DNA from 2 places in the Candidatus Weimeria sp. HCP3S3_B5 genome. Region 1 is predicted to be linked to the other one. Evidence: riboswitches for the same ligand, from Rfam matches in the RefSeq annotation. Region 1 holds a riboswitch; the other holds the start of a gene.
What was found. A riboswitch is a leader RNA that binds a small molecule or an ion and turns the genes downstream of it on or off. The one in region 1 is predicted to bind FMN.
Positions count from the first base shown of each region.

Region 2: linked by a shared signal. The riboswitch ahead of ACTNCK_RS02430 (ECF transporter S component) and the one ahead of ribD (bifunctional diaminohydroxyphosphoribosylaminopyrimidine deaminase/5-amino-6-(5-phosphoribosylamino)uracil reductase RibD) in region 1 are both predicted to bind FMN.

Region 1 covers NZ_JBQHVU010000008.1:64,565-80,386, forward strand. The annotation lists gene ACTNCK_RS05580 (DNA polymerase III subunit alpha) at 1-2,745, opposite strand, end outside; gene ACTNCK_RS05585 (DUF1858 domain-containing protein) at 3,088-3,315, shown strand; gene ribH (6,7-dimethyl-8-ribityllumazine synthase) at 3,622-4,083, opposite strand; gene ACTNCK_RS05595 (bifunctional 3,4-dihydroxy-2-butanone-4-phosphate synthase/GTP cyclohydrolase II) at 4,084-5,310, opposite strand; gene ACTNCK_RS05600 (riboflavin synthase) at 5,319-5,951, opposite strand; gene ribD (bifunctional diaminohydroxyphosphoribosylaminopyrimidine deaminase/5-amino-6-(5-phosphoribosylamino)uracil reductase RibD) at 5,932-7,038, opposite strand; FMN riboswitch at 7,175-7,289, opposite strand; gene ACTNCK_RS05610 (lysostaphin resistance A-like protein) at 7,340-8,197, opposite strand; gene ACTNCK_RS05615 (patatin-like phospholipase family protein) at 8,187-9,044, opposite strand; gene ACTNCK_RS05620 (radical SAM protein) at 9,179-10,555, opposite strand; gene ACTNCK_RS05625 (GntR family transcriptional regulator) at 10,753-11,091, shown strand; gene ACTNCK_RS05630 (ABC transporter ATP-binding protein) at 11,088-11,993, shown strand; gene ACTNCK_RS05635 (DUF6449 domain-containing protein) at 12,004-13,746, shown strand; gene ACTNCK_RS05640 (aldose 1-epimerase family protein) at 13,891-14,769, opposite strand; gene ACTNCK_RS05645 (Sapep family Mn(2+)-dependent dipeptidase) at 14,780-15,822, opposite strand, start outside.
Region 2 covers NZ_JBQHVU010000003.1:27,115-42,936, reverse strand. The annotation lists gene ACTNCK_RS02460 (tetratricopeptide repeat-containing diguanylate cyclase) at 1-1,045, shown strand, start outside; gene ACTNCK_RS02455 (alpha amylase N-terminal ig-like domain-containing protein) at 1,047-2,795, shown strand; gene ACTNCK_RS02450 (helix-turn-helix domain-containing protein) at 2,792-4,237, shown strand; gene ACTNCK_RS02445 (VanZ family protein) at 4,263-4,763, opposite strand; gene ACTNCK_RS02440 (hypothetical protein) at 5,021-5,374, shown strand; gene ACTNCK_RS02435 (alpha-amylase family glycosyl hydrolase) at 5,340-6,995, opposite strand; gene ACTNCK_RS02430 (ECF transporter S component) at 7,206-7,835, opposite strand; FMN riboswitch at 8,030-8,211, opposite strand; partial or broken gene ACTNCK_RS02425 (hypothetical protein) at 8,387-8,572, shown strand; gene ACTNCK_RS02420 (DUF1015 domain-containing protein) at 8,573-9,817, opposite strand; gene ACTNCK_RS02415 (phosphoglycerate dehydrogenase) at 9,889-11,052, opposite strand; gene serC (3-phosphoserine/phosphohydroxythreonine transaminase) at 11,155-12,243, opposite strand; gene ilvB (biosynthetic-type acetolactate synthase large subunit) at 12,336-14,006, opposite strand; gene ilvD (dihydroxy-acid dehydratase) at 14,080-15,747, opposite strand.

The DNA.
Region 1 (15,822 bases):
TATCCCTGCATACATTGACCTGCGGTTGGCCCCGAAGCAGTCGCAGGCTCCGGACTTGACCAGATTTTCCATGGTTCTCTTGTTGAGGCCAAGCGGAATGCAGCGTCTGAGGAAATCCTCATAGGAAATATATTTTCCTCCTCTTTCTCTTTCCTTTACTATATTGTCAGCCATCGCTGACCCAAGAGCCTTCACAGCATTAAGCCCGTATCTCAAGCTTCCATCGCTTACAGAGAACTCTCCTCTTCCCTCATTCACATCAGGAGGCAGGACCTTAAGTCCCATATCCCTGGCTGCATTCAGATAATCATAGAGCTTGCCTGAGGAATCGATCACAGAGGTAAGGAGGGCTGCCATATACTCAGCAGGATAATAATATTTTAAAAATGCTGTCTGCATACTGAGAACTGCATAGCAGGCCGCATGAGATTTATTGAAGGCATACTGGGCGAAATCCAGCATGGAATCGTAGATCTCGTTTGCTACCCGCTCCGACTCCTGATCACTGTCGCAGATATGGTTCTTGATGCAGCCCGGCACATATCCCTTCTCACCGGGATTTCCGCTTCCATATACAAAGGAGCTTCGGCCTGCCTGAATCTCATCCTGATGCTTCTTTGACATGGCACGCCGCATGATATCGGCCTGGCCCATCGAGTAGCCGGCCAGTGACTGCACGATCTGCATGACCTGCTCCTGATAGACTATGCAGCCATAGGTATCCTTAAGGATAGGTTCAAGAGCCTTACATTTGTATACTACAGAATCCGGATCCTTCTTTCCCTTTATATAATCAGGTATGAACTGCATGGGACCCGGACGATATAGGGAGATACCGGCGATTATATCCTCAAACGATGACGGAGCAAGCTCCTTCATGAAGGACTGCATTCCGGCTCCCTCCAGCTGGAAGACACCTGCTGTCTTTCCTGTGCCTATGAATTCAAGAGTCTTTTTGTCATTTAAGTCAATGTGGTCGATATCCACATCTATGCCACGGTTTTCCTTTATATTTTTTACAGCATCCTTTACAACTGTAAGTGTACGCAGGCCAAGGAAGTCCATCTTCAGATAGCCGAGCTGCTCGAGCTGTATCATGTTGTATTCACAGGCAGGAGTCCCGTCCTTTGATCTGCCCTGAGGCATGCACTGATCGGCCCTTTCAGGATAGATGACTACACCGGCTGCATGCACTCCTGTGGACTTTGGAATACCCTCAAGCTCCTCTGCTGCCTTAAACCATTTTATATTCTCGGGCGACTTTCTGGCCGTCTCAGCCAGATCCGGCACCTTCTTAAGGGCAGCCTCAAGTGTGATATTGAGCTCATTGGGAATAAGCTTTGACACCCGGTTTGTCTCGGAAAATGGTATACCCATTGCCCTTCCCACATCCTTTATCACTGCCTTGGCCTTCATATTCTGGAATGTAGTGATAAGGCTTACGTGGTCAGCTCCGTACTTGGAGAATATATAGTCGCTTATGACCCTGTTTCTCTCACGGTCCTCGAAATCCACGTCAATATCCGGCATTGATACACGCTCTGGATTAAGGAAGCGCTCGAAGAGAAGGTTATATTTCACAGGATCAATGGCAGTAATACCTATACAGTAGCAGACCCGGCTTCCGGCAGCCGATCCACGGCCCGGCCCTGTCTTGCAGCCATGGGTATTTGCCCAGTTGATGTAATCCCATACTATAAGGATATATTCGACGAAACCCTTCTCCTTTATTACGGAAAGCTCTTTCATCGTATCCATATGGATCTGCTGGCGCTGATCATCGTTATAATCAGGGTTGTTTACATATCTTTCAACGAAACCCGTTTCGATAAGTTCCGTAAGAAAGTCCAGAGCACTCTGTCCTTCATGTCCCTCAGGCAGAGTATAATTAGGTTTCTTGTACTGGTTGAATACAAAGTCAACCTGACATCTGTCCGCTATCTTCTGTGTATTTTCTATTGCATCGTCAAAATCCGGGAAGAGCTCCCTCATCTCTTCCTCGCTCTTGACATAATACTGGCCGCCCTCATAGCGGATCCTGTCCTGGTCTGTGACCAGCTTGTTCTCCTGCATGCATAAAAGCACATCATGGCTCTCTGCATCCTCAGGCAGTGTGTAATGGCAGTCATTTGTCACGACAAGCGGTATACCTGTTTCCTTACTTATCCTTATTACTGTCTGATTGGTGATCTTCTGCTCAATCGAACCATCCAGATGATTCTGCATCTCAAGGAAATAATTACCCTCTCCGAACACCTTCTGATACCAGAGCGCCGTCTCCTTAGCCTTGTCATAGCTTATCATCGCGCTTCTCGCGACCTCTCCGGCTATGCAGGCTGACAGGGCAATAAGTCCCTCGTGATATCTTTCAAGACATTCATGATCTATACGGGGCTTGAAATAAAAGCCCTCTGAATTGCTTATAGAAACAAGCTTTATAAGATTCTGATATCCGGTCATATTCTCGCAGAGAAGAATAAGGTGGTAATATCTGGCATCGCCCTTCCTTGCGTTCTTATCAAGCCTGCTTCCTGTGGCCACATAGACCTCGCATCCTATAACCGGCTTTATGCCTGCCTTTCTGGCCTTCTGGTAGAACTCTATGGCTCCGTACATATTTCCATGGTCAGTGATAGCAGCCGCATTCATTCCCAGGGAGCTTACTCTTGCTATATAGTTATCTATCTTGTTGGACGCATCAAGTATAGAATACTGTGTATGCGTATGCAGATGCACAAAAGACATTTGTTACCTCCGATTTTAACAGCTCAGGTAATTATACCATAAAAGCGGATTCTTTTGTCCTCTTGATCAGTTATTCTCCTAGTGACAAAATTCACAAAGTTTTCTATCTTCAAAGACCGCAATCAACAGAATTACATCTTGACGGATAATGAGTATTCAGGAATCTGTGGCATCACAGAGGATGAGCCTGCAGCAGGCTTTGATCCTTAGATAGAGCAGTTGTCTATAAAAAAATTTCGGAATGGCTATATTCGTTGTTATAACAACATAAAATCGTTTCATCCCAAACTATACTAGGGATGGTTACAAAAAAAGCAACAGACAACAGGAGGAATATTCACGATGGACAAAGTAATAAATTTGAAAGATAATGTTGCAGCAATCTGCGATGCATATCCTGAGGTAGTTGATGTTCTGGTAGGATTAGGATTTACTCCTCTCGCAGATCCAGAGCACAGAAGGATCATGGGAGTTCATGTAACGATCCCTGAGGCTGCCGGAAGACATGACATACCGCTGGAGACAATTCTGCATGCACTGAAAGAGAAGGGATTTACCTTTGAGGAGTAATCAGGATTTCATATAAATCCTCTGGCTACTAAGGCCGAAAGCACAGAGACAAGAGCGAACGTAAGCGAAGCTCTTGTCTCTATGCTTTTGGCCATAATGAAGTTCTGCTCGCTAAGCTCAAGCTGCGCCTACGGCTTGCTTTCGCTAACAAGGAAGTTCTTTTCGCTAAATTCGAGCTTCGCCTATGGCTCGCTCTCATTAACAAGGAAGCTGTCTTCGTTAAGCTCGAACTTCGTCTTCGACTCGTTCTCGCTAATCTCAGACAGCGGCCTCGCACCTCGCACCTCACACCTCTCACCTCTCCCCTTATAACTCCCTTATCAGATTTACCATCTCGATTGCGCTCTCCGCACAGTCTGCTCCCTTGTTCCCTGCCTTTGTGCCTGCACGCTCTATGGCCTGCTCGATCGTATCAGTAGTAAGCACTCCGAACAGAACAGGTATGTCCGTATTAAGCGCCACATTCGCAACCCCCTTTGATACCTCACTGCATACATAGTCATAGTGGCTTGTTGCCCCGCGGATCACAGCGCCAAGCGCGATCACAGCATCATAGTTTTTACTGTTTGCCATTTTCTGAGCTATGAGAGGGATCTCAAAAGCTCCCGGAACCCAGGCTACCGTTATATCACCAGCGTCGACTCCATGACGGAGCAGGACATCCTGGCATCCTCCCAAGAGCTTTGAAACTATAAACTCGTTAAACCTGGCACATACTATCCCAATCCTTATTCCTTCTCCTGTAAGCTTTCCTTCTAATACCTTCATTTATTCTGCCTCCTTATTATCAGTATCAAAATTCAACAGATGTCCCATTCTCCTCTGCTTTGTCTTCAGATAGAAAAGATCCTCTGTGGTAGCGGGTATCTGAATAGGAACCCTTTCTTCTATCTCAAGGCCGAAATCACAAAGCTGGTAAATCTTGTCCGGATTATTGGTAAGAAGCCGCATGGTCACAACTCCAAGATCCTTTAGTATCTGTGCTCCTGTCCAGTACTCTCTTAAGTCCGGTGCAAATCCCAGTTTCACATTTGCCTCAACCGTATCAAAGCCCTGCTCCTGGAGAGCATAGGCCTTAAGCTTATTGATAAGCCCTATCCCGCGGCCCTCCTGTCTCATATAAAGAAGCACTCCCCTGCCTTCCTTCTCGATTGCTCTCATGGCTGCCGCAAGCTGGTCTCCGCAGTCGCATCTTTTCGATCCGAACACATCACCAGTCAGACATTCGGAATGGACCCTGCAAAGCACGCTTTTCCCATCACCTATATCTCCCTTTACCAGGGCCACATGGTGCTCGCCTGTAATATCATTCACATAACCATAGATTCTGAAATCCCCGTAGCGGGTCGGCATCTTTGCCTCTGCCTCACGGACCACATGCTTGTCATGAAGACGACAGTAATCCTGAAGCTGCTTTATCGTGATAACTGAGATGCCCCATTTCCTTGCATTCTCTAAGAGCTCACTAGTCCGCATCATGGTACCGTCCTCACGCATTATCTCGCAGCAGAGTCCGCACTGCTCAAGGCCAGAAAGCCTGCACAGATCAACGGTCGCTTCGGTGTGTCCGTTTCTTCCAAGCACTCCTCCCTCCCTTGCCACCAGCGGAAATACATGTCCCGGGCGACGCAGTTCCTCAGGTTTTGTCTTCGGATCAGCACATTTCCTGCATGTATATCCTCTTTCCTCGGCCGAAATACCGGTAGTAGTGTCTACATGGTCTATTGATACGGTAAATGCCGTATTGTGATTGTCTGTATTTACCTTTACCATCTGCTCTAGTCCCAGACGACCAGCCACCTCAGAACTCATAGGTGTGCATATAAGTCCTCTGGCATGACTTGCCATGAAATTCACATTCTCAGTCGTTGCAAACTGTGCCGCACAGATCAAGTCTCCCTCGTTTTCCCTGTCCGGATCATCGATCACCATTAAGAGGTGTCCGGCCCTGATCTCCTCTAAGGCTTCTTCAACAGTACAATAATCTTCTTCCATTTTTCCTCCTAAAATCCATTTTCCTTAAGAAAATCCAACGAAATACCGCTTTTCTTATCATTAAGCAGCCTGTCTATATATTTACCTATTATGTCGGTCTCTATATTTACTATATCAGAGGCCCGCTTTTCTTTAAGTATGGTAACAGAGGCCGTATGGGGAATTACCGATACTATAAAACCATCTGTCATAAGATCAGCTACAGTAAGGCTTATCCCATCTATCGTGACAGAGCCCTTTTCTACTATATGTCTTAAAAGGCCCTTATCAGCCCTTATGGTATACAAAAGTGCATTGCCATCTGCTCTAACCGAGCTTATCACTCCGGTCCCGTCGACATGTCCTGTGACAATATGTCCTCCGAACCTTCCATTGCATGGCATAGCTCTCTCCAGATTCACATGACTTCCGATCCTAAGCCTGGCAAGTGAGGACCGGCTTACGGTCTCATGCATTACATCTGCCTTAAAGCCTCCCTTATCCACTTCTGTCGCGCTAAGACAGACTCCATTTACAGCCACGCTGTCACCTGTCACGAGGTCTGCGGCTATAAGCGGTGCACATATTGAGAGAGCTCCGTAGCTTCCATACCTTTCAATACTGCGGACAGATCCGATTTCTTCAACTAATCCTGTAAACATTGCTCTTGACCTCTCCTTCTATCAGGAAATCATTTCCAAGCTCCCTTACAGTCACATCCTTAAGAGCCATGGCCTGATCCGGATATCCGACTCCCTCTCCGCCAACAGGAGACTTAGCCAGCTCTCCACCGAAAAGTCTGGGCGCTATATAAGCTAAGACCCGGTTTACTATCCCGCTTCTCATCGCGCTCCAGTTAAGACTGGCTCCTCCCTCGATCAGTATGCTGTCTATCTCCTCCTGGCCCAGGCGCTCGATAAGACTTGAAAGGTCTACCATACCATCCCTTTCAGGAAGACTATAAACCTTGCAGCCTGCCTCAATATAGGCTGCCTTTCTCTCACAAGAGACAGCTCCCGCCACCATGATAGTAGGAATCTCCCTCGCAGTTCTTACTATCCTGCTGTCCATCGGGGTTCTAAGATGCGTATCGCATATTATCCTGACAGGGTTCCTGCCTCCCTCTATCCTGCAGTCAAGCATGGGATCATCGGCTATGACAGTACCAACCCCGACCATTATGGCCCTGTAGTGGCTTCTCTGTCCGTGGACATCCCTCCTGGCCGCCTCTCCAGTAATCCATTTTGAGGCTCCAGTCCCTGTAGCTATCTTACCGTCCATTGTCATCGCATATTTCATTACGACGTAGGGAGTGCCTGTGGTGATATAGTGAAAGAAGACATAGTTTATAGCGTCGCATTCCTCCTCAAGGACTCCTGTCTCGACCTCTATACCATGCTTCCTTAAATATTCTATCCCTTTGCCAGCGACAAGAGGGTTTGGATCCGATGAGCCAATGACCACCCGGCTGATCCCAGCCCCGACCAGAGCCTCGGTGCAGGGCGGCTGCCTGCCTGTATGACAGCAGGGCTCTAATGTCACATACATGGTCCCTCCTTTTGGATCCTCACTGCAGGCCGCAAGAGCCTCCCTTTCTGCATGGAGTCCACCGCATCTGTGATGGTATCCCTCTCCTATTATCTTCTCATCCTTTACTATCACTGCTCCGACCATGGGATTGGGGCTGGTCCATCCCATTCCCTTCTTAGCAAGTGAAAGAGCAATCCTCATGTAATCCTTATCTTCCATTTTTCCTCCAAGAAAAAAACACCCTGAACAAATGTCCCGGGCGTTCATAAAATCAGCATATCATCTAAAAATAAGCTCCGGAATGATATCCATTCCAGAGCTTATGATCAGACGCATTATAATAATCCTGCGATTATATGATCTTCTTTCATCCAGACTATACTGTCGGCTCCGGAATCTGACCGGATCATGCCTTTCGGCTCGTGGGCTCTACCACCGGTGGGGAATCTCACCCCGCCCTGAAGACTTCTATTCATTTCAAAAAAGTATAAGGCTTAATTTCCATTTTGTCAACGATAAATTATTTTTCCTTTGCCATTGGCTGGGAGGCGATAAGGAGTATAGTACCTATATAGACTCCCATCATAGACAGTACAAGTAATGCGAATGCGACTATAGCTCCTCCGCTCAGGGCGTTCGGAAACATGGCCTCTATCACGAATGAGAGCGAATTAAAGCTGATATGGAGAATGATCGTGACTAGAAGGCTTCCTGTCCTGTGGGCTATGAATCCAAACATAAGGCCTAAGAGGAAGGCATAGACAAACTGGATCAGATTGCCATGTATCAGGCCAAAAAGGAGAGCCTGAAGTATATTTGCCCAGAAAAAGGACATGGACTTCTTGAAATAGCCAAGAGTAAGTCCACGGAATACAAGTTCCTCACTGATCGGCCCAAGGATGGCTGAGTATATCAGCATCAGAGGGGTAATGCCTCCTGAAAGACCTGTAGTCTTAAGAAGCTTCATATATCTTGCAAGCTCCTTAGGAAAGGCAGCACTCAGAAGTGATACCAGAAAGCTCGATATGATCTGTGCTCCGAATACGAAGAGGATCACACCGGCTATCACCATGAGTGGACGAAAGCCCTTAAGACTCATGCTCCTGCATTCGAAGCTGCATCTGTTTCTTTTGAACCAGGCCCCGAAGATCACAAGAGCGAATATACTGTATATAAACAGAGTAACAGAATAAAATCCCTTCCCTGTGAAGCATTTCATGAAGATCTTCATCAGATCATCGTAGCTGCTTCCGGAGAATGTAGCTCCATAGTAGACAAAGAAGAATTCAGCTACTATGATCGAGATCACATTCTGCAGGACAAATACGACAACAGTCGGCAGAATTCCAAGAAGTATATTTTTCCCTTTATTTGACACTTAAAAACTCCTTAAGCTCATCAACCCGCCTCTCGGCATCCTCTCTTCCGTTCTGATAAAGCTCCTCCATAATATCCTGATCGACCTTGTAAGTGCTGACCTTTATATCTGCGCTTGGAGAAAATGTAATGACCTTTCCCTGATCGCGCATCTGCCTGATCTTGGTGATCTGTCTGTTATAGAACTCATGACGATGACGCAGCCTGTAGATAACAGCCGGATACTTACGGAGGGCAAAGGTAAAGATCACTCTGTGCTTCTGAGGCTGCATAAGGTAGCCCTCAGGCTTTGAAAAAATGACCACTGCCTTTCTCACTCCCTTCTCCCAGGCCCTCTGTATAGGAAGCGAATCGCTTACTCCTCCATCGAAGTATTCTCTCCCGTCTACGAGCTGGGGATTACTCATCACAGGAAGGGCACAGCTGGCCTTTATGGCTGCATAGTCATTTCTCTTCATATCCTTTTTATTAAAATATGCAGCGTGACCAGTCATGGCATCTGTAGCAACGACCTCGAATTCGCATGGATTGGCCTCCATAGCGTCATAGTCAAGCGGATCAGCTCCATCCTCGTTGGTCAGCGTGCTGTAGATATAGTCAAGGCCGAAGAATGAGCCTGTACGGATCAGATTGTCAAGACTGGCATACTTCTTTGACATGGAGTGGATCGAATAGAATCTGCGGTTTCTCTCTCTCTGTCCGGCCACATAGGAGGCCGCACAGGCGCTACCTGCTGAAACGCCGTTTACATAGTCAAAGTTTATATCATTCTCCAGAAAAACATCAAGCACACCGGACGAATAGGCGCACTTCATGCCTCCGCCCTCTACTACAAGTCCTGTTTTCATCTGTACCTCCTTAATGGAAAAGGGACTGGTCCTTTTCACCTTCCACAGATAAGCTATGTGGAAACGAAAATCAACCCGTCCCTTTCTGAATAGTTCACTTTTCAGACTGCCTCGGAGTCTTTATCATCTGACTCTCACTCGACCCTGTCAGGATGCTCTTCAGCCCAGAGACGCTCCGCTACCGGCTTCCATGCCTTTGCATACGGAGCGGTCTTCTCGTAGAGAGCCTCAGTTGACTCAGGTGACTCAGGATCTGTAGGGAAGGCCTTTCCCTCCTTTACCAGCTGTCCTAAGATCTCAGGGTTCTCAAGCATAGGACAAGGGCGGAGCATATTCTTGTTGAATGGCTGCTGCTCCTTGTAGAGCTGGAAGATAGGCTGCTTGAAGCAGTCAAGCAGGCTGTCCTTACGGATATTGGCACTTGAATAGTGGATGAATACGCAAGGATCCACATCTCCTCTGGCATTGATATGGCAGTACTCTCTTCCTCCGGCAACACAGCCTCCCACGAACTCACCGTCATTCTGGAAGTCAAGAGCGAATATAGGCTTGCCGCCTTCGAAGCCTCTGATCTCCCTTACACGGTGGAACATATACTCACGCTCCTCAGGTGTAGGGCAGAGCTCCGGAACCCCGGCAGCGCCTGTAGGCATATAGTGGAAGTACCAGATATAGCGGGCTCCCTTATCTACGAGAAGATCAAGGAACTCATCGCTTGTGACATTCTTATAGTTGACATGGGTGTAGCAGATAGAGCATCCGAAGAAGAGCTTATGCTTCTTCAGAAGATCCATTGCATGCATTACCTTGTCGAATACACCGTCTCCGCGGCGTCCGTCATTAGCCTCTGCGAAGCCCTCTACTGAGATAGCGAAGCTCATGTTTCCACATTCAGCAACCTGCTTGCAGAAGTCCTCATCAATAAGGGTTCCGTTTGTGAAAGGCTGGAAATATGAGGTATTGTGCTTCTTTGCAAGCTTTATCAGATCAGCCTTCCTGACGAGAGGCTCTCCACCTGTAAACAGCCAGTTGTGGATACCCATTTCCTCACCCTCTGTGATAAGCTTGTCAAGCTCCTCGTAGGTCAGGTTCAGCTTATTGCCGTACTCTGCTGCCCAGCAGCCTGTACAATGAAGATTGCAGGCTGATGTAGGATCGACAAGGATAGACCATGGTACATTACAGCCTTCCTTCTCTCCAAGTGCTCTGGTGTCCTTATATCCTCTGAATGCTGACTCATATCCGAGATTCAGTGCAGCCATCTTTATAAGTCTTGGATCGACCTCATCAAAGATCTTGTTGGTGAACTTCATCCACTTACTGTCCGGATCAGAAAACTGAGCACGGAGTGCATCATATGCTGCGTCAGGCCAGGTGTCCTTGAGAACCTTCTGGACCAGATCGATCATCTGGCACATTGCCTTTCCTCTGCCCTTGTCCACATGCTTTAATGCTGCTGTTATAGCTACGTCAAAGGCAGCTCTTTCTGCCTTATGCTTTAAGCTGGCCATTAGAATTTCCCTCCTGAATACTTACTTATAATTTCCAATTACTACTAATAATAAAAGTACAGAGCCTATTTTTCAAGAAACAGATTTCAGAAAATGTAGCATGTAAAGCCTTTTCAGAGAAAATCGTAAAAAGAGACTTGACTTTTTATAGCTGTACTAGTATTATTAGTACAGTTCAAACGAAAGGAGTTGATTCTTTGAATTTTCTTGACTTGCAGGATCCACGTCCGATCTACGAGCAGATAGCGGATATGTACAGGAAGCTGATTCTTAAAGGCGCAATGAAGCCCGATCAGCCAATGCCATCCGTCCGTTCTCTCTCGGTAGAGCTTTCCACGAATCCCAATACCGTCCAGAAGGCCTTTGCCTCGCTTGAGCGAGAAGGGTATATATATACTGTAAAGGGAAGGGGAAGCTTCGTGAAGGACAATATAGATCTGAAGGAAAACAAAGTAAAAGAGCTTAGGGAAAGGCTTGCAGCCATCCTTGAGGAGGCCCGCGAGCTCGGCATAAGCAAGGAGGAACTGTTCGAATGATAGAAACAGTAAAATTAACAAAGACCTTTGGCGCTAATAAGGCCTTGAATGATATCTCTCTTCAGATAAACGAAGGAGAGATCACAGGCCTTGTCGGGACGAACGGCGCCGGAAAGAGTACCCTGCTTCGGATAATAGCAGGCATACTTCGTCCTGACTCCGGCCAGGTAAGTGTTGACGGGAAAGCTGTATATGACAACCCTGAGGCCAAGAGGGATTTTTTCTTTGTCCCGGATGAGCCCTACTTTTTCACAAATGCTAACGGCCTTTCCATGGCAGCCTACTACGAATCGATCTACCCGACCTTTGATATGGACAGGTTCAGAAAGCTTTCAGAGGCCTTCTCGCTTCCTGTAAAAAGCAGGATATCCACTTATTCCAAGGGGATGAAAAGACAGCTTTCTATCCTTCTTGCGGTCTCCTCAGGGACTAAGTATATAATGCTTGATGAGACCTTTGACGGGCTCGACCCTGTCATGAGGACAGCTGTCAAGTCACTTTTCGCGGAAGAGATGTCAGAAAGAGGACTTACACCCTTTATCTCTTCCCATAGTTTAAGAGAGCTTGAGGACATCTGTGACCATGTCGGGCTACTCCATAAGGGAGGGCTTTTACTCTCGGAGTCGCTTGACGATATGAAGACAGGCCTTCTGAAGCTCCAGTGCGTCTTCTCAGATGAAGGCGATATTTCTACTGTAAAGGAGAGCCTGCATATAATGGCAGACGAAAGACAGGGTATGCTTCATGTGATGACCGTAAAGGCTGACAGGGCTAAGGCTCTTGAGGTATTCTCTCATATCGACACAGTATTTTTCGAGATACTGCCTCTCTCACTCGAGGAATTATTTATTGCAGAAACGGAGGACAATGGCTATGATGTCAGGAAACTCATCATCCAGTAATTATATAAAAATGCAGAAAAATCTGCTTGGAAACAGGAAATGGCTTGTGATCCTTGCCTTTCTTACCTTCATTCTATACAACGGAGTATTTCTGGCTCTGGCTCTATCTACATATGATGCAAAGCCTGTCATGACAGCAAAGGATCTCTTAAGCTACAGTGGCTTTGACCGGATCATCACGATCGTCGGCGCCATCCTGCTTGGACTGGAGAGCTTTCACTGGTTAGACAGCCGGACAAAGCTGGACTTCTACTGGAGTCAGCCAGTCAGCAAAAGGTCTCTGTTTGTTTCTACTGTAATAAACAGTATAGGAATCTACACAGCCTCATATCTGCTGTCATTACTTATTGGACTTGTGATCGCAGGGATAGGAGGAGGCATGAATGGCTCCGTACTTCTGCTAGCCTTCATTGGCTTTATAAGGAATTTCTTCCTTTTCCTGTCTGTGTATTTCTATGCTGTTCTTGCAGTGATGCTTACAGGAAATATCATAGTAGCCGTGATAGCAGACGCAGTCCTGCTCACATTTGGGCCCATATTCGACTGGAGCATAAACCACTGCATGGGCTTTCTTAAGACCAGGGCCTATGGCAGTGCCTTTACTACACATGGTATCCTTAGTCCCCTTTATACCGTTACTGACTCAATGAGCACTAATGGAGCCATATTACGAAACCTCTTCTGTGCTCTTCTCTCACTCGTCCTTTCATATCTGCTCTATAAGCACAGGAAGGCAGAAGACGCAGGAAATTCGGTCCCACTGCCTGTCGTAAGACGCATAACAAAGGTGATCCTGATCTTCCTCTGCTGTATCTTAAGCACTGCTTTCTGTTCAGACAGCAGTACAATAACTGCAGCCACAGGAGCTGTCATTGCTGTAATGATAATAAGTGCCGTCGTAGTCGGAGGCATAATGGAGACCATATACAATTCAGACGTCAGGGCCGCCTTCAGGGGATACGGATATTCTATAGCAGGCTGTGCTGCTGCCCTTATCCTCTTCCTCGGATGCTACTACGATATAGCCGGCTACAACAGATGGGTGCCTGCTGCACAGGACGTAAAGAGCGCCTATATCACTCCTGAAGGAATAGAAGACAGCTACCGCAGCAGCTATTCGAAAAAATACATGAAGCTTACCGATATAGACACCTTAAACTCCCTTCTTACTATAGGAGAGCAGACCATAACAAGGGATCCTTATGCTAAAGGTATCAGGCTAAATATAAGCTACAGGATGAAAAACGGCCATACAAGGACCCGCAGGGTGATAATACCAGGAAGCGCCTTTTCCAGCATGAACTCGGTGTTTAAAAGCCAGAGCTTCAAGGAGGGGTTTTTCACGGTCTACCACGACAGTCACTTTACATCACAAAAAGACTTCGGAATAACCTACTATTACATGGACAAAAACGCCGAGGAAAACAGGACAAAGACTTTAACAGGGAGCAATATTGATACCTACAAAAAGATCAGGGAGGCCTATATAAAGGATCTCGATTCATATGATATAGATACAGCAGCCTTTGAAACCCAAGCAGGCAAGATAGAGATCATAACACTAGAAAATGGAGTTGAAAAGGAGCGTACCTTCCTTCCTGTATACAAAAGCTTTACAAACACTATAAATGCCCTAAAGAGCGAGGATATGTATGCAGATGTCACCCCTTTATCTGATTATTACGATTCTGATTCGATGCCATTCTATTTAGGTCAGAAAAGCTCTTTTCTAGGCCACGAAAACGACAAATGATCCATTCATTAGTACGAAAAAAGGACCTCTCCGGGATTTAGGAGAGGTCCTTTTTTCAGAAGAACATCATGACAGTAGAGAAAAGCGTAGTCGCAACTACAGTTATCACTATTATCATTGCTATAAGCCTTGTATGTCTTTTTCTCAAAATATCACCTCAAATCCACCTGTAAAGGTCTCTGCCGGCTTTAAGGCCTGTGAATACTTCCTGTCGGCAAGCTCTCCGTCAAAATCGACTCCGTCGGCTCTTCCGAACCACGGCTCTATACAGATAAAAGGAGCATGCTTTCCGACCGGCGACCAGATACCAAGCAGAGGACTGTCAAATACCACTGTAAGGTAAGCCTTACCTGATGGTCCTAGAAGAGACACCTTATCAGCCTGTCTGTCCTCTATAATAAGCGCATCATCTGCGAAAAGCTGATCGGATGGAGTAAGCCTTCCCTTATCCAGCTCTATCTCCTTAGTCTCATTATTTACAAGTCCCTCAGATGAGAGAGTATGTACTGTAAGATGAGACGGAGCAAAGCCCATTTTCTCAAAGTATATACCATATTCACTCCAACTGCCCTGACCATTTACAGGACACATAAAGGCCGGATGTCCGCCGATAGAAAATGGCATATATACATCTCCTGTATTTGTGACCCTCCAGGTAAGCTTAAGACCCCTGTCTGTAATGTCATATTTTATCCTAAGATCAAATTCAAAAGGATATTTCTTCAGAGTCTCCTCCGATGAGAGCAGCTGATAAGTGATTGAGTCGTCCGTCCTTTCAAGAAGACAAAATTCCATATCACGGGCAAAGCCATGCTGTCCCATACTATATGACCTGCCATCAAGCCTGTATTCCTTATTCTTTAAGGAGCCTACAAAGGGAAAAAGCACCGGTGCGTGCCTTCCCCAGAATGCCGGATCTGCATTCCACAGATACTCTATTCCTCCCTTTATCAGGGAGACTGCCTCTCCTCCAGCCGTATCCGTCGTAAGAGTGCATCCGTTTCTTTCAATTACTGTCTGCATATCCTCTCCATCATCCGCATATATCGATTATTGCCTGAGCATAAACCTCTACTGCCGTGATCAGATTGTCGACCGGCATGAACTCGTCTGCGCCGTGCATCCTTGTGTCGATTCCCGGAAGAACAGCACCGAATGCTACCCCATTCTTCAGATCGTGGACATAGGTGCCGCCTCCTATGCCTATTGCCCTGCCAGTAAGTCCTGTCACGTCCTGATAGGCATTTAACAGCTTCTTTACGAAATCAGAATCACCAGGAACATAATGCACAGGTATCATGCCAGGGCACTCGAAGGTAAATCCGGCCTCCTCTATATATCTCCTGGCTGTAAGCAGACAGTTGTCCTCAGTCGCACAAAGAGGCACCCTTGAGTCAAAGGTAAAACTCATCCCCTTTTCATCCACCTTGAACAGATCAAGTGTAGCTGTAAGGGATAGCCCCTCCCTGTCAGTCATGTCTATCCCGATCCCTCTGCCGTCATATACTCCGTATGGAAAAAGCTTCGGCACCATCCCAAGAAGCGAGTTCCTTCTATTATCAGCCATAGGAAGATATGAAAGCAGCATAAGAAGCGCAAGACCGGCATTCACTCCCTTCTCCGGAGTAGAGGCATGGGCGCTTTCGCCTATGATCATGATCTCCCTGTCGTCATAAATCTGATAATCCACAGGGACCTTTTCCTTAAGCTTTTCTAATGCAGAGGCAAACATTTGTCTGCTTGTCCCGAGAAACTCAGCTCTCGCCCTGTTAGGGACTGCATTTGTGGCGACTCCAGCAGTCATTGAGACAAGCTCCACTCCCTCTCCCTCGCAAGAGGCACAAGCGGATAAGTCCCCGCGGAACATACCTTTTTCTATATTTATCAGAGGAAACTCAGCATCAGGGGAAAATGTGCATTCTGCCTCTTCCTCCTTCTCATAGTACTTTTCTATATCGATGGAGCCTGTTTCCTCATCCGAGCCCATTATGATCCTGACTCCTCTCTTAAGAGGAATGGCTGATTCCTTTATGGCCCTCATAGCATAGAGAGCACAAAGAAGGGGGCCCTTGTCAT
Region 2 (15,822 bases), on a different contig from region 1:
CGAAACCTCCCTTCGTGATGCATTTCCTGATGAGATCTACACCGATCTGAGCGAGGTCCTTATCTACTACTATGACTCAACCCACCAGGAAAAGAAGCGGGATATGGCTTTTTCTGCATTTGCAGATGCTCTTTCACGCTTTGACGGCTCCTACATAGACTTCTGTGAGAATGTCTGCTGTATAGCAGATACCCTCTTAAATGCTGACCGGCCGGATCTTGTAGGTACTCTTCTTGATATATCAAGGCAGTCCATCATGTCGTCAGGCATTTCCTTCATGCAGCTGCAGTTCCTTGAACGTGACATCAGGTACCACAGGCAGATAAACGATCCTGCAGAGATACACAGGCTTGAGTCTGACTACTTCGAAATCAGCTGCAGGAGAAACCGTGAAAATATCCAGATCTACCGTACCAATATAAGCATTCACAATGATATGAACCGTCTCCGTCGCGAAAAGGAAAGGATGGAAAGGCAGAACCAGATCCTTATGCACGAGGCCTCCATAGACCCACTGACACAGCTTGCGAACAGAGCCCTTCTGAGCCAGAAGGCCGAATACTTTCTTGCGAAGGCCCAAAAAAACGGAGCATCACTTGGTGTGGAAATGCTTGACATAGATTTCTTTAAGGAGTTAAATGATACCTATGGTCATCAGCAGGGTGATCATTGTCTTCAGCTGCTTGCCGGCATCTTAAGCAGTATCTCCGGAAAGCATATCTTCGCAGCCAGATACGGCGGCGATGAATTCATGGTGATCTACTATGGTATGTCTGATCAGGAGATCCTGGAGAAGGCTGCACATATACGTGATTCGATCTTACAGATGAAGATAAGGAACGAGCATTCCAGGGGCTCTGACTATCTGTCGGTCTCTCAGGGTATAATGAACTCAGTCCCGACCCCGGGGAACCGTATCTGGGACTTCACCTATGGCGCTGACTATGCTCTCTACCAGATGAAGCAGACCAGTAAGGGAGAGATCCGTCTCTTGCACAGTGTCCCTTGTAACGCTCCAGTAAACGAAATCCAGAAAGGGAAGTAAAATGATATATTCAGGAATCTCACACTATGCCGACCAGCGTGACGCCTTTTTCCTTGAAAACGGAAGGCTTCGCATAAGGATATCCGCTGCGCGCGGTGATATGAGCGCGATCTACCTCCATACCCGTGACAAATATATAGATATAAGCAGGCAGGACACCAGAGACTGCCACAAAATGACCTGCTATGCCAGCGACTTCGGCCACGACTACTTCTTTGCAGATATAGATATAGCTATGGCCGGCCAGTTCCGCAAGAATCCTGATATGCTCTGCCTCAGATACTATTTTGAGCTGGTGGATGAGGCCGGTGCAAGGGTCTACTACGGTGACTCACGCTTCTTCTCCAATGAGCCGTCTGATGTGGAGGCCATGTATGACTGCCCTCTTATCTCCCGCCGCGAGCAGACCTTTCATATCCCGCAGTGGGCCAGAAACGCAGTTGTATACCAGATATTTCCGACCCGCTTTGCCACGACGGAAAAGGTCGACGATAAGCTCTGGTACAAAACTCCCATAGGCTATAAGGATGACCTTCGTGGCAACCTCCGCGGGATTACTGAGCATCTGCCATACCTGAAGGAGCTTGGTGTCGACGTGATCTACATGACTCCTATCTTCAGGTCGAATACATCTCATAAGTACGATACGATCGACTACTATTCAGTAGACCCCTCGCTCGGTGACGAGGACGATCTGCATCAGCTTGTAGACAAGGCTCACGAATGCGGGATGAGGGTCATGCTTGACGGCGTATTCAACCATACCTCTCCTGACTTCTTCGCCTTCAAGGACATCAGAGAGCATGGCAGGAAATCCAGATACTATGACTGGTACTTCCTCGACAGCGATGATATATCCTACGGGACAGACAGCGAGAAGCCTTCCTTCCAGAGCTTTGCCTATGTGGGCGGCATGCCAAAGCTTAATCTTGAAAATCCCGATGCTGCCTCATATGTGATCGATGTAGCCTGCCATTATATCAAGGATTTCGACATTGACGGCTGGAGGCTTGACGTCGCAGATGAGATAGGTCACTCCTTCTGGAAAAAATTCCGCCGTGCGGTAAAGTCCATCAAGTCAGACGCCCTTCTTGTCGGTGAGGTATGGCATTTCTCACCAGATTTCCTTCAGGGTGATGAGTGGGACTCAGTGATGAACTATGCCTTCTTCAAAAACATAGGCGAGATGGTCTGCTCTGCCTCTCTCTCCCCATCCGGCTTTCTTTCCCAGCAGAGCTTCCTGAACGGCCAGTATCACAGCAGTGTGCTTCCTGTCCTATGGAACCTGATCGACAGCCACGACACCAGCCGCTTCCTCTTCCGTGCAGGCGGCGACAAAAGGAAGCTCTCGCTTGCCGCTGCCTTTCAGATGCTGCTTCCGGGCACTCCATTCATCTACTATGGCGATGAAGTCGCCATGACAGGCGGAGCCGATCCCGACAACAGAAGGGGCATGATCTGGGAACAGTCCAGACAGGACCTTGATATGTACCGGTGGTACCAGCGTCTTACCTACTTCAGGCATACTATTCCAGCTCTTACCAGCGGAAGCTACAGTCAGGTAAGCGCGGATGATGACAGAAGCATACTAGAATACCATCTCACATCCGGCGAGATCCTCATCTTCCATACCTCAGGCGATCAGGCCAGTGCCAGAGAATACACGGGCTACAAGGAGCTGCTTTCTGACGGCACTTTTGACGGCACAATCCCAGAATACGGATGCGTGCTGTTAAAGGGTACATTATGACAGAAAGACAAATGGATCAGAACGCTATAGGTGCTTTTATACAGAGCTTAAGGAAAGAACAGGGGCTGACACAGAAGGATCTTGGAAGCAGGCTGGGCGTCACCAACAGCACGATCAGCAGATGGGAAAAGGGAGATAGCTATCCTGACGCCGGTATGTATGAGCCATTAAGTCGGGCACTCGGTGTATCTGTTGCCGAGCTGCTTTCCGGCAGAAGAATATCTGACAGCGAATACAGAAAGGCAGCTGATCAGCAGATCATAAGTCTGGCTCAGGAAAACGAGGGCGGAGGGAGTCACCTTTATCGCCCTCTTATCGTTCTGTCAGGATTTCTATCAGTTCTTCTTATCATAATAATGCTGCTGCATGAAAGCGGCCTGATCATTTTACAGTCTCAGGCAAAATATATAGCCGCATTTTTTATCCTGAGTATCCTTATACAGATATGCAGTGGATGCATGCCTGATCTGTTCAGCGGAATCAGGAGATTCCTTAGTGACAAATCTGATAATAGTAATATCACTGATGAAATCAGGGCCATGAAGACCGCTGTTAAAATAAACGCTGGAGCCGGAATAATAATAAGTATCATTTCCCTCGACCAGGCCATCAGGTTTTTTCATGACAGTACCAGGCTGATGACATATGTTGCTCAGGCATTGGATCCTATAATAATAGCAGTTCTTCTGGATCTGATCCTTATTGCCATGGCATACTTCCTTGGCAGTGGAAATGCCCTGCACTCACATGGACTTCTCAAGAAAAAGGTCTCTTTTGCTGCACTTTTCTCTGTAGCCATTATCTCATACTTTTTTCTGCTATGCTCTATCCAGATGTACCCAGACGGCAAATTATATGATGATGCATATTTTACAGCCCAAAAAAGTGAAGCCAATGATGCCGTAATGTTCTACTTCAAGACTTATAAGAATATTCCTATAAAGGTCAATGCTGATGCTGCCTTTTCTGCGGGAGGGCACACGACCTTCAACGGTATAAGCAGGGACTTAAGTTACTCTTACTATAAAAGAAGCACTTCATTTTCAGCACTCAGGAATAGCACCGGAGCTGATCTCAGACTGCTTGATGGAAGCGGGTTTGAGGATCGTGACAATCTGGCCATCAAATGCGGAACTGGTCAGCTGAGAAGCATCAGGATATATCTTTCGGATATATCCTGCTACGGTCACAGGATCCGCTGTGATGTGATCTATCCGGTCGCGGTCGTCTCCCCTAAGCAGATGATAAACGAGGTTGATTCTTTCGATCCGGCAGAGCTTAAAGTCTCTTCCTTTGTCACCTCCTATCATGACAGATGTTATCTGGCAGATGGGAAATCCGACGGATCAAGAGATGCCTTTATTAATGACAGGGGCGTAATATATCACTTAAGCTCTGATATGTCCGAGGCTCAATTAAAAAAATGGATAAACGGGTTATGATATTCCCGTTTATCCACCTGTCAGATCAGCCTGCCTTCTTTTTTTCAGATATGGCACTGCCCGTCGTGCTTATGACAGCATATACCAGAACAGAACCGGATAGTCCTAGTATTATATCATCTATATCACAGCTTCCAACCCGAAGAAGCAGCTGCAGAAGCTCGATCACCACCAGGATCACAAGCAGCATGATCGTATATTTCCTGATCGATGGCCTTTTAAAAATATAAGCGAAGTATGCGAGCGGCATGAACATAAGGAAATTACCCAGGATGTTTCTCAGTGCTATCGCAAACGCCAGCTGTCCTGAAGAGACCTTTACGAAATAAGCTGATATATCCCACAATGGGATCAGATTCGTAAAGCGCCTGCAGTAGTCCTTAAATGATACTCCGCTCCATACCAGTCCCCTTCCATTCAAGAACAGGACATAGACCAGAGCAGCTGCATAGATCGCAAATAAAATCCCGTTTGCAACTATAAAAATCTTTCGTTTCATCTCTCTCCTGACTTTCTTCTTGATCATTTTTTTCTCCATTTTCTGTGACCTTCAATTACCTCTGGTACGTACCGGCTCTATAATAGCTCACAGCCGTAAAAATGTCACTCTCGCATACAGGGAATCGGTTGCAGAATGGGGGAATTCCTGATACGATCAGCTTATATAAACTAAAATTCGGGGAAGGGGTACTGGTAAAAATAAAAAGGTGAAAAAAAGCCACACCTGCTGCCAGGTGTGGCTTTTACAACTTTGTTTTCCAGCTGTTCTTCTTTACTATAGGCATGGAAAAGGCAGAGGGCAGTGAAAAGTCCGTAAGGGAGATCCTTTCCCCGCAAAAGCTCCTGACAAATAAGATCATAATGATTTCAGCAGCCTCGATGATACTCTACTGCCTGCCTTTCCGTTTCCCCGCAATGATTACAGACAGCATTTCTGCAATAGGGTCAATGATGACTCCGCTTTCACTTATAATAGTCGGCCTGCAGATCGGCTCTATGGATCCTTCTTCTTCTCTACTGCATGCCGTCGGCCTCACTTTCGGCGGTTATTGCCGAAAAATACAACAGGAGGCCAGCTCTTGCCTGCTCCGTCGTAGCTCTCTCAACCCTTATCTTCTTTGCTCTGCTTCCCCTTGACCTTGTTGCTTATGACAGATTTTTTTCTTAGAACTATTACAAGAAGAGCCGCTCCGCCAATTATGATTACTCCTGCTACAGGTACAAGAGGGATCCTGGTCTTATCTCTTTTATAGATAAATGCTGCCGTTTCCTTACCTATCGTTCCGGTCAGCACTCCATTTTTTACAGTAAATTTACTCTGGCTTACAGTATCTGTATATGTGCCATTCCCAAGCTCCGTCTTTATCTTTATCTCTGCCTTGTCGCTTCCGTTTATCAGGGCGACTCCCTTCTTTCCTCGTGAAACCACCAGAAGATGCAGATCATCATCAGGATTTTCAAGCTTCTGTGGTTGGCCCTTCATGGCATTGCGGAAAAAGTTAGCTCCCTTTACTATTGTGCTCTTGAACTCGTCATTACCCTTTGCTCCAAGAATGTTCTTACCCCAGTAATTTCTTTCCGGTCCGTCAGATCCATCAGGTCTTGAAAAAAACAGGGGCGTGCCGTTCTTCTGGGAGGCAAGGATAGCCCAACCCAGCTCTATCTGAGCGTCAGTAAGCTTTGCGGATTCGTGATCATTACAGTAAGTATCATGGGATTCAACCCAGGTAACTGCTTTTTTTGAGTTTCCTACCTGCATATCAGAAATATTCGACGCCTGAAAGTTGCTTATCATCAGCGCACTTCTAAGTGCTGCGCCATAATCTGAGGCTGTCATGTCTATATATTTCTGATACTCGTCCTGTGGCACATTGGCTCCCTGAAGCACCTCTCCATATATAAACAGGCCTTTTGCATCAAAGCTCGTGCCATTCAGATCGGCCTCTTTGCCTGTCACCAGAGGCCAGAAATTATTCTTCCAGCCATGCTCACTGCTATACTTATCAAGCGGATCCGAGGGAAGGCCTATATGCTTGGCTGTATCGTAACGCATACCGTCGCAGCCATCCTTTACCAGCTGCTTTAAGTAGCTTACAAAATAATCCTGAAAGTCAGGATTTTCTGTATTCACATCAGGAAGTCCTCCCATCTCTCCTGTCGTGCACTCATATCTGTCATCCCAGCGAGTGATATTATTAAATCCGTTCTGATGATAGAGCCCTCCATCGACTCCCTTTCCGCCTCCTGCAGCCTTGATCAGGTCCTTCGAGACATCGCCAAGACGTGGAGTCGTGTGGTTTGGTATCACATCAACTATTATCTTGATCCCGTACTTGTCCGCCTCGGCGCACATATCCTTGAAATCTTTTTCCGTACCCAGCTGATAGTTACCGATTTTCCAGTCAGTCGGCTGATACTGCCACCACCAGGCGCCATCGGTACCGCCGCTTTCATCATCTCCCATAAGCTTCTTTGTCGGATAAGCGTCAACGCAGGCATTAGCCGGCGATGTCTGGACCGTCGAGAAGCCGGCCTCTGCTATGTCCTTCATATTTTCCTTTATTGTCTTAAAGGACCAGCACCAGGCATGGAGTATAGTTCCATCTGCTGTGTCTGTACACAGACCGTTCTTAAGAGCCTGCTTGTCTGTCGAATGAGTAACAGAGGAAGGCTCTGCCCCATAAGCTGTCCCGCTTACCTGAAGACACGCCGCAGCTATTATCATCACTGCAAGGGCCTTTTTCATTAAATTCTGCATATATTTCCCTTTCATATCCTGATCTTAAGAAACTTCCAATACCATGGCTGGCCGTCTCTGCTAAAGCTCTTACTGGCATTCCGAAAGCTGCAGGGCAAAAGCGTCAGATGGCAAATGTTTTGGAAAGCTTTCAACTAAGAGAAATATAAGTGAAAACGTTTCCATTGTCAAGAACAAAAAAGACCGCACCCACCTGGTGCGGTCAGCTTATCAATGCCTGCCCTTAAGAAGCGGCGATATCCTTTTGTAGATAAGGAAGGTGATCAGGACATCGATCATCCCCTTTGCAAATGTGAACGGTACATTGAAGCAGAGGATCGACTGCTCCACACTCTTCATCGAAGGGATGATAGCCTGGTAGGCTGCCAGGATCGTTGCCTTAGGCATGAAGTTGTAATAGACAGGATATACGAAGAAGATATTGCTCGGAAAACTTAGAGCTGCCATAGCTATAGCTCCTGCTACTGAAGCTATCACTGCTCCCCTCTTGGTCCTGTCAACCTTATAGATAAGCCCGGATATGCCTACAAATATAGCACCGAGGATGAAATTCGAGATCTCGCCTACTCCGAAGCTCTGGGAAACAAGCGCATGGAAGAGATTCTTCAGAAGCTCTATCAGTATTCCGCATACCGGCCCCATTGCAAATGATCCGATCAGTGCTGGAAGATCTGAAAAATCGAACTTGATGAAGGACGGAAGGAAGGGAAGCGGTATCTCTAAAAGCTGAAGGATAAATGCGCTTGCTGACAGGACTCCTGTCACTGCTATATAGCGGACACTTCCTCTGCTGCTTCTCTTGCCCCTTTTCTCCTCCTGATCTAATGTAAAATCTGCCATAATCTGATCTCCTTTCTATGGCGCTGTCTCTGCCTCATCCTACAGGGACAGTTGGTTATCGGAGATCCTCTTTGCCAGAAGATGAGAGAGCTCCTCCAGGAGCAGGTCTCCCTTCTTGCGAGCCTGAAAAAGCCCTGCAGACAGATACTTGAAAAGTAACTCTACAGGGCCTTCTAGTCATCGTATGGAAAATACCTGACCTTCTTCCATCCAGACTTGTGATATAATGAACCTGGTCTCATATGAGACACCTGTCAATATATCAGATACTGTTGGTACCGGAGTCGCACCGGTTCGGCCACTGCACAGATAAGAAAAGCAATGGGTCGCGGACTATACCGCCAGTGGGGAATCTCACCCCGCCCTGAAGATCTCCTTCATTTAATTTTGGCTATCATTCTATCACTTCTCTTTTCTGTATGCAAGTGTTTTTATGGCCTTTCTTTGACACGTGTGCCGCTCCTTATCAGTCCTTCGCCGTAACTGATCTTTTTCCTCCTGTATTTGATAAGGCTGCTAAGTAACTTGAAGGCTTTGCCAGACATCAGGTCTTTCTCGATGGTAATAAACGTACTGCCGCTGCAACAATGGTCACTTTCCTTTATGTAAATCATTTTGAGGTAACACACAAAGAAAACGAGCTTGCCGACCTGACCCTTGATGTGGCAGGTGACAAGCTCTCTTTTGATGAAATCGTGGGTTCAATCCACGAGCATAGGCAGCCCCCTTATCCCTGACTAATGATCCAGCTCATGAATAAAGAGTCCGCTCCTAAGCTTTGGTTCAAACCAGGTGGACTTAGGTGGCATCAGACGACCGGCGTCGGCCACTGCAAAAAGCTCAGAGATAGATGTCGGGTACATGGCAAAGGCCGCCTTGCAGTCCCTGTCACAGCGGTGCTCCAGCTCTCTTAATCCTCTAATACCTCCTACGAAGTCAATCCGCGAATCAGTCTTCGGATCCTTGATCCCAAATACCGGATCAAGTATCAGATTCTGAAGCAGTGATACATCAAGACCGTCCACTGGATCTGTGCTTCTCAGATTCTGTCTGAAGGCAAAATTATACCAGGTATCATCTAAATACATTGAAAATGAGCCCTTGAACTGCGGCTTTATAGGCGCCCTGCCCTGTCGTTTAAGCTCAGCAACCTCCTTTACCGCACCAAGAACCTCCATAGGAGTATGTCCGTTCAGATCCTTTAGGACCCTGTTATAGTCAAAGATCTTTAACTCCTCGTCCGGAAACAGTACTGACAGGAAATAATTGAATTCCTCGTCTCCTGTATATCCCGGATGGGCAGCTCTTCTTTTTAGTCCTACCTTGACAGCAGATGCGGCACGATGATGTCCATCCGCTATGTAGATCGAATCAATACCGGCAAAGGCAGACCTTATGGTCTCTATTTCCTCAGGGTCCTTTATGATCCATACCCTGTGGGAAATCCCGTCAAGAGTTGTAAAATCATAAACAGGCTCCTCATGGCTCTTGTGACGGCTTATGATCTCTTCTATTGTATTATTTCTCCTGTATGCCAGAAAGATAGGTCCCGTCTGGGCATTGCAGGCATCCACATGATTTATCCTGTCCTCTTCCTTCTCGGCACGGGTATTCTCATGTTTCTTTATTACTCCGTTCTGATAGTCATCGATCGAGGCGCAGGCAACAATACCTGTCTGGGCGCGGCCGTCCATATTTTCCTCATAGATATAATAATATGGAGCATTATCACGTACAAAGGAGCCGTCATCCACCCACTGCCATAGCAGGTCATGAGCCTTCTTGTAGACCCTTGGGTCATACTCGCTCACATCTGTAGGAAAGGAGGTCTCTGCCCTGTCTATTGCGAGAAAGGAGTGAGGGAACTTCCTGACATGGGATGTAGCCTCTGATCTATCGTATACGTCATATGGCAGTGCCGCGATGGTCTGCGCCATATCCACACGCGGACGGATCGCTGCAAAAGGTCTTACTGTTGCCATCAAAAACTCCTTTCTGTAAAAAACGCAGACAGACCTTATGCCTGTCTGCGTCTAGTCTTTTATAATTAAACTTATTTAACTACTCTCACACGAATCACATCAGGTATTGAGCTGAGCTTGTCAATAACATCTGAAGTAACCTCAGAATCAACGTCTATAAGTGAGTATGCATAGTCTCCACGACTCTTATTGGTCATGTCTGATACATTTATCGCTGCATCGCCTAGAATTGTCGTATACTTGGCTATAAGACCGCTCTTGTTGTGATGAAGGATAGCAAGTCTTCCCTTTGCCTGGCAGACGCCCATAGAGCAGTCAGGGAAGTTGACTGAATGTGTGACGTTTCCATTCTCGAGATAATCCATTATCTCATCAACGGCCATCATAGCACAGTTTTCCTCCGCCTCTGCAGTAGATGCTCCCAGGTGTGAGGTTGCGATAACTCCCGGCTTTCCGGCTGTAACCGGATTAGGAAAATCTGTCACATAATGCTTTATCTTACCTGTCTTGATACCATCAAGAACTGCCTTCTCATCAACCAGAAGATCCCTTGCGAAGTTCAGGATGACTACACCCTTCTTCATCTTGTCCACTGCTTGGGCATCGATCATGCCCTTTGTCGAATCAAGAAGAGGCACATGAACTGTAATGAAATCACAGTCTTTGTATATATCATCGACATTTCCTATATGCTCGACATTTCTGGACAGGTTCCAGGCTGCATTTACCGAGATATAAGGATCATAGCCGTAAACCTCCATTCCCAGATGGGTGGCTGCGTTTGCGACCTGCTGTCCTATAGCTCCGAGTCCGATTACTCCGAGCTTCTTGCCTGCGAGCTCATTCCCTGCGAAATTCTTCTTTGCCTTTTCCATTGACTTGGAAATGTCCGGGTCATCCTTATTCTCCAGAACCCAGTTTACAGAACCGATGATATCGCGGCTTGCAAGAAGCATTCCTGCGAATACCAGCTCCTTGACTGCATTTGCATTTGCTCCAGGTGTATTGAAAACGACGATACCCTGATCTGCGCATTTATCAAGAGGGATATTATTGACGCCTGCTCCTGCTCTTGCTATGCAGCAGAGCTTATCAGAAAACTCCATATCGTGGAGCTTGGCGCTTCTTACTATAAAAGCGTCAGCATCATCGGCCTCATCTGTCTGCTCGTAATTATTTGAAAACTTCACCAGTCCCTTAGGGGAAATGGCGTTAAGTGTGTGATAGCGAAACATAGTACTTTGGTTTCCTTTCTGTTGTAGGTGTGAGGTGTGAGGTTTGAGGTGTGGAATCTTAAGTCCATATCCTCTGACCTCTCACCTCTGACCTCTCCCCTCTCACCTCAAATTCTTCTTCTCAAAATCTCCCATAAACTCCACAAGTTTCTCTACGCCTGCCTTTGGCATTGCGTTATAGATCGAAGCTCTCATCCCACCTACTGTACGGTGGCCCTTGATATTCTCAAGGCCTGCTGCCTTGGCCTCTGCTACGAACCTGGCATCGAGATCCTTGTCCCCTGTGACAAATGGAACATTCATGACTGATCTGTCCTTCTTCTCGACAGTTCCCTTGAAGAGCTTGCTCTGATCAAGGAAATCATAAAGGATAGCAGCCTTCTCGGCATTTCTCTTCTCCATCTCGGCAAGTCCGCCGTTCCTTAAGAGCCACTTGAATACAAGACCGCACATATAGATTGCCCAGCAGTTAGGAGTGTTAAAGAGGGAATCCTTGTCAGCCTGGGTCTTCCACTTGAGCATAGTTGGAGTGCCAGGATAAACATCATCAGTGATCAGATCTTCTCTTATGATATCGATCACGAGACCTGCAGGTCCTACGTTCTTCTGGACACCGCCGTACATTACAGCGTACTTGCTTACATCCATTGGCTTTGAAAGGAAGCAGCTGGAAACATCAGCGACCAGATCTACGCCCTTTGTATTCGGAAGCTCCCAGTATTCTGTTCCGTAAATAGTGTTGTTCTGGCAGATATAGACATAATCCATATCATCCGTGATAGGAAGATCTGAACAGTCAGGAATATAGGAATATGTCTTGTCCTCTGATGAAGCAAGGGCTACTGCATCACCATAGATCTTCGCTTCCTTCCAGGCCTTTGTAGCCCACTGACCTGTAAGCACATATCCAGCCTTATGATGCTTGTTCATCATATTCATAGGAATGGCTGCAAACTGCTGATATGCTCCGCCCTGAAGGAAAAGGACCTTATAATTATCAGGGATATTAAGTAATGTCCTGATATCCTTTTCTGCTGACTTGATTATGTCGTCAAACATCTGGGATCGATGCGACATCTCCATTACTGACATACCGCAGCCCTTGTAATCAAGCAGATCGGCCTGTGCCTCCTTCAAAACCTCCTCCGGCAGCACTGCCGGTCCAGCGGAAAAGTTATAAACTCTAGACATTACGTAATCCTCCTGTATGCATAAATATTCGTAAACAATATATCACTTTTGCTTACTATAATCAAGAAAAAGACTTATATACCATACCTTTTTCAGAGATCAGACTGATCAAAGCATTCGGCTATCGGCTTACCCGGTGCGACCATAGGCCATACCTTGTCATCGCTTCCTATTATCGCATCAATGACGACCGGCGTATCCTCATCCATTGCGGTCCTTATAGCGGAATCGAATTCCTTCTGGCTTGTCGCGCGTAATCCCTTTGCTCCCATTGCCTCTGCAAGCTTCACATAATCCACTCCATCATCCAGTATGGTATTGGAATAACGCTTGCCATAGAAGAGGTCCTGCCACTGACGCACCATGCCGAGCACATGATTGTTCATTATCACCTCTACGATAGGAAGCTTGTTCCTTACCGCTGTGGCTATCTCATTCATATTCATTCTGAAGCATCCGTCTCCGGCTATATTTATGACCTTACAGCCTGGATTGCCTATGGCAGCTCCGATCGAGGCGCCAAGTCCGTAGCCCATTGTACCTAAGCCTCCGGATGTCAGTAGCTGTCCCGGTCTGTCGTAAAGATAATACTGGGCTGCCCACATCTGATGCTGACCGACTTCGGTCGAGATGATAGCATTGCCCTTTGTTTCCTCGTAGATCTTTCTTACTGCATATGGACCTGTAAGTCCCTGCTTTGGAACCTCCAGCGGGAACTTCCTGCATAGATCAGCCATATGGTCCATCCAGTGATGATGATCCTGTTTGTCAAGCTTAGGTATCAGCTGCCTTAAGGCCTCTCTTACATCTCCAATGATCTGGGCGTCGGCAATAATATTTTTATTGATCTCAGCCGGATCCACATCGATCTGAAGGACCTTTGCATTCGAGGCAAAGGTCTTTGGATTGCCAAGCACCCTGTCTGAGAAACGTGTACCTATGGCAATAAGGAGGTCACAGGAGGAAACTCCCAGGTTTGATGCCTTTGTACCGTGCATTCCCAGCATTCCTGTGTATCTGCTGCCACTTCCGGGATAGGCGCCCTTTCCCATAAGAGAGTCACAGACAGGAGCGTCTATCAGATCAGCAAACTCCCTTACCTCATCCGCTGCCCGTGAAATAACAGCTCCGCCACCTACAAAGATATAAGGCTTTGTCGCTTTCTTTATCATTGAGACAGCCTCATCTATATCCGACTCCCTTATGTCAGCCGTCTTTCTCTCTATTACCTCAGGTACTGCTGCCTCATATTCTGTCCTGTTTCCTGTGACATCCTTAGGAATATCTATAAGGACCGGACCAGGCCTTCCGGATTTTGCTATCCTGAAGGCTCTCCTTATCGTAGGAGCCAGGTCCCTTACATCCTTTACAATGAAATTATGCTTGGTCACCGGCATAGTGACCCCGGCTATATCGACCTCCTGGAAGGAATCCTTTCCCAGAAGCGGTACTGCGACATTACAGGTGATCGCAACGATCGGGACTGAATCCATATAGGCTGTAGCTATACCTGTCACAAGGTTGGTAGCTCCCGGCCCTGAGGTAGCCATACATACTCCTACCTTGCCTGTACTCCTCGCATATCCGTCTGCAGCATGCGAGGCTCCCTGCTCATGGCTTGTAAGTATATGGCGAATCCTGTCTTTATTCTTATATAATTCATCATACACATTCAGAATGGCTCCGCCGGGATATCCGAATACCGTATCCACACCCTGCTCTACAAGACATTCTATTACTATCTGTGCACCTGTAAGTTCCATTTATCCTTTCCTCCGGTAAAACTGGTATCCCTATATTTACCGCCTTCTTCTCTATGAATTTCCAAGAGTAGCTTTATCTGGGGAGCTCAAGGATGGCTCCACGGTTACCCGAGGTCACGAGTGCCTGATATCTGCGAAGATAGCCGCTTGTAACCTTTGGCTCACGAGGCTTCCATGCTGCCTTACGGCGGGCAAGCTCATCATCAGCTACCTCCAGCGTGATCGTCATGGAAGGAATATCGATAGTGATCATATCTCCTTCCTCAACAAGCGCAATAGGCCCGCCTACTGCCGCCTCTGGTGATACATGTCCTATTGAGGCTCCGCGGCTTGCTCCTGAGAAACGGCCGTCTGTAATAAGTGCAACTGATGAGCCGAGCCCCATTCCGGCAATGGCCGATGTAGGATTAAGCATCTCTCTCATTCCAGGGCCGCCCTTAGGTCCCTCATATCTGATCACGACTACGTCTCCGGCCACTATCTTTCCGCCCTTTATAGCGCTTATAGCATCCTCCTCACAGTCAAATACCCTCGCAGGGCCTGTATGCACCATCATCTCAGGTGCTACTGCAGATCTCTTTACCACAGAGCCGTCCGGTGCGAGATTTCCCTTTAATACGGCAAGTCCGCCATTCTTCATATACGGATTATCGATCGGTCTTATGACTTCAGGATTCCTGTTTACTGCGTTCTTTATATTTTCTCCGATAGTCTTTCCTGTGACTGTCATACAGTCGAGGTTTAAAAGGCCTGCGTCGCCGAGCTCCTTCATAACTGCATATACACCTCCCGCCTCATTCAGATCCTCGATATAGGTCGGACCTGCAGGCGCTAAGTGGCAGAGATTCGGTGTCCTCTCTGAGATAGGGTTAGCAAAGCTGATATCGAAATCAAAGCCGATCTCATGGGCTATTGCCGGAAGATGGAGCATGGTGTTCGTGGAGCATCCTAATGCCATATCTACAGTAAGGGCATTGATTATGGACTCCTTTGTCATGATATCACGCGGACGGATATTCTTCTCAAGCATGTCCATAACTGCATATCCGGCCTGCTTTGCCAGACGAAGCCTTGCAGAGTAGACTGCCGGTATAGTGCCGTTCCCACGAAGTCCCATTCCGATGGCCTCTGTCAGGCAGTTCATGGAATTGGCTGTGTACATACCTGAGCAGCTGCCGCAGGTAGGGCAGACATTTTCCTCATAGTTCCTGACCTCATCCTCAGTCATCTTCCCTGCTGCATTGGCTCCGACTGCCTCAAACATGGAAGAAAGAGATCTCTTCCTGCCGTTTACATGTCCGGCCAGCATAGGGCCTCCGGAAACAAACACTGTAGGTACATTGATCCTTGCCGCAGCCATCAGAAGTCCCGGAACATTCTTATCACAGTTCGGGATCATCACAAGTGCATCAAACTGATGGGCAAGCGCCATACACTCTGTAGAATCGGCTATCAGATCACGTGTCACAAGGGAATACTTCATTCCTATATGTCCCATGGCTATTCCATCGCAGACAGCTATTGCCGGGAAAACAACAGGTGTTCCGCCTGCCTCAGCAACTCCCATCTTCACTGCCTCTGTGATCTTGTCAATGTTCATATGTCCAGGAACTATCTCATTGTATGAGCTTACGATCCCGACTAATGGCTTTTCCATCTCTTCTCTGGTAAATCCAAGTGCATTCAGAAGACTCCTGGCCGGAGCCTGCTGCATACCGCATTTCATGTTGTCACTACGCATAAGCATTTCCTTTCTAAATATAATCTAATTCCTGCTGCTATTATAAAAAGGGACAAAAAATAAGTCCCTGTATAT